2 regions of the Streptomyces sp. NPDC002032 genome follow, and region 2 is predicted to be linked to the other one. Evidence: riboswitches for the same ligand, from Rfam matches in the RefSeq annotation. Region 2 holds a riboswitch; the other holds the start of a gene.
What was found. A riboswitch is a leader RNA that binds a small molecule or an ion and turns the genes downstream of it on or off. The one in region 2 is predicted to bind S-adenosylmethionine.
Positions count from the first base shown of each region.

Region 1: linked by a shared signal. The riboswitch ahead of ACFYYT_RS18175 (aminotransferase class V-fold PLP-dependent enzyme) and the one ahead of thrC (threonine synthase) in region 2 are both predicted to bind S-adenosylmethionine.

Region 1 is NZ_JBIASM010000007.1:60,839-63,031, reverse strand. Features, by position in the region: gene ACFYYT_RS18175 (aminotransferase class V-fold PLP-dependent enzyme) at 1-1,114, opposite strand, end outside; SAM riboswitch class IV at 1,337-1,453, opposite strand; gene trpD (anthranilate phosphoribosyltransferase) at 1,537-2,193, opposite strand, start outside.
Region 2 is NZ_JBIASM010000013.1:102,095-104,287, reverse strand. Features, by position in the region: gene thrC (threonine synthase) at 1-817, opposite strand, end outside; SAM riboswitch class I at 835-992, opposite strand; gene ACFYYT_RS26790 (glucosyl-3-phosphoglycerate synthase) at 1,187-2,137, shown strand.

The DNA of each region.
Region 1 (2,193 bases), on a different contig from region 2:
CCGCGAAGTGCGAGCTGTTCCAGCCGTCCACCACGAACGAGATGACGCCGACGCGCGGGGCATCGTCCCCGAAGAGGGACAGGACGCGGACGGCCGGGACCTCGGCCAGGCCCTCGCGGACCTTGGCGATGAGGTGGTTCTCACGGGCGACCAGGCTCTCGAACCCGGCCTCCTTCAGGGCCCGGCAGGCCGAGGCGATGGAGTAGACGCCGATGACGTTCGGGGAGCCGGCCTCGTGGCGGGCTGCGGTGGTGTGCCACTCGACGTCCACACCGCCGTCCTCGCGGCGGGCCACCTTGCGGGAGGCGCCGCCGCCCGCGAGGTAGGGCGGCGCCTGCTGGAGCCAGTCGGCGCGGCCGGCGAGCACGCCCGATCCGAAGGGGGCGTACAGCTTGTGGCCGGAGAAGGCGATCCAGTCGACGTCCAGCTCCTGGACGGACACGGGGTGGTGCGGCGCCAGCTGGGCGGCGTCCAGGACGATCCGCGCGCCGTGCGCGTGCGCGGCGGCGGCCAGCTCCTTGACCGGCCACAGCTCACCGGTGACGTTGGACGCCCCGGTGACGCACACCAGCGCCGGGCCGTAGGGGTCCCGGTCGGCCAGCGCCCGCTCCAGGGTCGCGACGGCCTGGGCCGGGGTACGGGGGGCGTTGAGGTAGGTGACCTGCGCGTCGCCCCAGGGCAGCAGCGAGGCGTGGTGCTCGGTCTCGAAGACGAAGACCTGGCAGTCGGCCGGGAGGACGGCGGCCAGCAGGTTCAGCGAGTCGGTGGTCGACCGGGTGAAGACCACCTGGTCGCCGGGGCGGCAGTCCAGGAACTCCGCGACCGTGACGCGGCTCTGCTCGAACAGGTCGGTGGACAGCTGCGAGAGGTACCCGGCGCCGCGGTGGACGCTGCCGTAGTACGGGGCGTACGCGGCCACGTCGTCCCAGACCCGCTGGAGCGCCGGGGCGCTGGCCGCGTAGTCCAGGGCGGCGTAGGTGACCTCGCCGCCGGTGACGAGCGGCACGGTGACGTCCCGGCCGAGGACCGGCAGCGGCTCGGCACAGGCGGGGCCGGCGGCGGCGTCGGCGGCAACGGCGGTGGTGGTGGCGGCGGCGTTCAGGGTTGCGGACATGGCGGTATCTCCCGGCAGGCAGGGCTGAATGGCTTCGTTGTTCGCCCGTACGCGGGTACGGCTCGGCGGCCGGCCACAGGGGTACGGGTGGAGCCTCGGAAGGACATGGGGGTACGCCTCAGCGACCCTGTTCCGAGGGGTGAAGAAGGGGCGGAGTCGCCCTATCGCATTCGCTTGCTCACGGAAAAGCTCCTCGAAGACCCAGGACCCCTGGTATCGAGGGATCCGCGCTTGCCGTAGACCTCGCTGCCTACGACCTGGTCATCACCCGGGGCACCCCGCCACGGAAGGAGGGTTGCCGGACAGCGAGCCGGGGCCAAAACGCTGTCACTCGTGACCTGAGCAGCATCCTGCCACAAGATCCCCCACGCACAAGACCCCGGTCCACCATGTGGACCGGGGTCTCGCGGGGGGGCGACCGATCAGGCGTTGCTGGCGGCCACCCAGCGCTCCAGCGCCGCCCCGGCCGAACCCGAGTCGATCGATTCGGCCGCACGGGCGATGCCCGCCGCGATCTGCTCCTCCAGGGAGCCCGTGCCCGGGTCCAGCGCCACCAGGGCCGCCGCCGAGTTCAGCAGGACGGCGTCGCGTACGGGGCCGGTCTCCCCGGCCAGCAGCCGGCGGGCGACGTCCGCGTTGTAGGAGGGGTCCTCGCCGCGCAGGTCGGCGACGTCCACGAGCGGGATCCCGACGTCGCGCGGATCGAACGGGAGCTCGGTGACCGTGCCCCCGCGGACCCACCAGACCCGGGAGGTGGCGGTCGTGGTCAGTTCGTCCATGCCGTCGTCGCCGCGGAAGACCAGCGCCGAGGAGCCGCGCTCCGCGAGCACCCCGGCGACGATGGGCGCCACCCGGGGATCGGCCACGCCCGTGGCCTGCGCGCGCACCCGCGCCGGATTGGTCAGCGGACCGAGGAAGTTGAAGGTGGTCCGGATGCCCAGTTCCTTGCGGGCCGCCGCCACGTGCCGCAGCGCGGGGTGGAACTTGACCGCGAAGCAGAAGGTGATGCCGGCCTCCTCGACCACCTCCGCCACCCGCGCCGGGGTGAGGTTGAGGTTGACGCCGAGCTTCTCCAGGAC
Region 2 (2,193 bases):
GCTCCTGCAGACCCTTGTCGATCTTCGTCAGCTGGGAGCCGGACGCGATCGGGATGACGATCTGGTCGGGCAGCTGCCAGCCGAGCTGCTCGCAGATCTCGTACGCCAGCGTCTTGGAGCCCTCGCCGTAGTAGGGGCGCAGGTTGACGTTGACGAAGCCCCAGCCCTCGCCCAGCGGGTCGCCGATGAGCTCGGAGCAGAAGCGGTTGACGTCGTCGTAGTTGCCCTCGATGCCGACGAGGTCGCCCCCGTAGACGGCGGCCATGACGACCTTGCCCTGCTCCAGGTCGTGCGGGATGAACACGCAGGAGCGGAAGCCGGCGCGGGCGGCCGCGGCGCCGACGGCGCCGGCCAGGTTGCCCGTGGAGGAGCAGGACAGGGTGGTGAAGCCGAAGGCGCGGGCGGCCTCGACGGCGATGGCCACGACGCGGTCCTTGAAGGAGTGCGTCGGGTTGCCGGAGTCGTCCTTGACGTAGAGCTTGCCGGTGACACCCAGCTCCTTGGCCAGGTTCCGGGCGTCCACGAGCTTGGTGAAGCCGGGGTTCAGGCTGGGCTTGGAGGCCACGTCCGCCGGGACGGGCAGCAGCGGGGCGTAGCGCCAGATGTTGTCCGGGCCGGCCTCGATGGCCGCGCGCAGGGCCTCGGGGTCGCCGAGCGGCAGGTCGTAGGCGACTTCGAGCGGACCGAAACACTCGACGCAGGCGAAAACGGGGCCGAGCTCGAAGCGGGTTCCGCACTCCCGGCAGGAAAGGCCGGTGGCGGGTCCGAGATCGACGGATCCGAGGGTGGCGGAGGTGGCGACAGTCTGTGCAGCCATGACGGCGAGGCCCTTTCTCCTCATCTTCCCCATGGCGCACTTCGCCATGAGACGGAATTGGCACCTTCCCGAGCCGGGGACCTCGCAGGAGTGCGTTCGAAACGCATCGCGAGAACCGACTGGAGGGTTGCCGGGGCTTCAACGGGCCGTGTCCCTCTGCCCCTCTGGATGAGCGGTATGGCACCGGCACACGCGCTCTGTGGCGCGCCGGTGCGTTTGTCCGCGGGACCCCCGGCATGCGGTGGTCCTTCGCGTTGTTCAAGACTGTAACCGAAGGCCCGGGTGGTTGAGACAGCCGTCCGAACGGCGAGATGGATCACATTTCGGCCCAAAACAATGAGTGGTGCCGAGGAGCAAGGAGTGCTGAGAGTGCTGGATGAGGTGGAGCGCTGGCTGGCGGACCGCTCCTGGTCCGCCGCCGACCGACCGCTCGACCAGCTGCTCGACCGGAAACGGGCGGCCGGGACGACGGTCAGCGTGGTGCTGCCCGCGCTCGACGAGGAGGCCACGGTCGGGCGGATCGTGGAGGTGATCCGGCGCGATCTCATCGACGGCCTCGCGACCCCCCTGGTGGACGAGCTGGTCGTGGTCGACTCCGGGTCCCGCGACCGTACGGCGGAGGTGGCCGCGAAGGCCGGCGCCCGGGTCGTGCACCGGGACGCGATCCTGCCGCGGATCCCGGCGCTGCCCGGCAAGGGCGAGGTGCTGTGGCGCTCGCTGCTCGCGACGACGGGCGACGTCGTCTGCTTCGTCGACGCCGACCTGCGGGACTTCTCCGCCTCCTTCGTCTCCGGGATCGTCGGCCCGCTGCTGACCGATCCGCAGGTGCAGTTCGTCAAGGCCATGTACGACCGCCCGCTGGGCGACGCCCCCGGCCAGGGCGGCCGGGTCACCGAGCTGGTGGCCCGCCCGCTGCTGAACCTGAACTGGCCGCGGCTGGCCGGATTCGTGCAGCCGCTGGGCGGCGAGTACGCCGTACGGCGCTCGCTGCTGGAGCGGCTGCCCTTCCCCGTCGGCTACGGCGTCGAGCTGGGCCTGCTGGTGGACGCGCTGCACACGGTCGGGCTCGACGCGCTGGCCCAGGTCGACGTCGGGGTCCGGCTGCACCGGCACCAGGACGGGCAGGCGCTGGGCCGGATGGCCGCCGCGATCTACCGCACGGCCCAGCTGCGGCTCTCGCGCGCGCACCTCGTACGGCCCGAGCTGACGCAGTTCGAGCGGGGGCCGGACGGGTTCGTCCCGCGCACCTACCCGGTGGACACCGAGGAGCGGCCGCCGATGGCCGGAATCGCCGAGTACGCGCGGAGCCGGGTGGCCTGAGCGGCCGGGGATGTGGCGTACGGCTCGGTTTGAGCCGGGGCGGGCCGGGCTAGGTT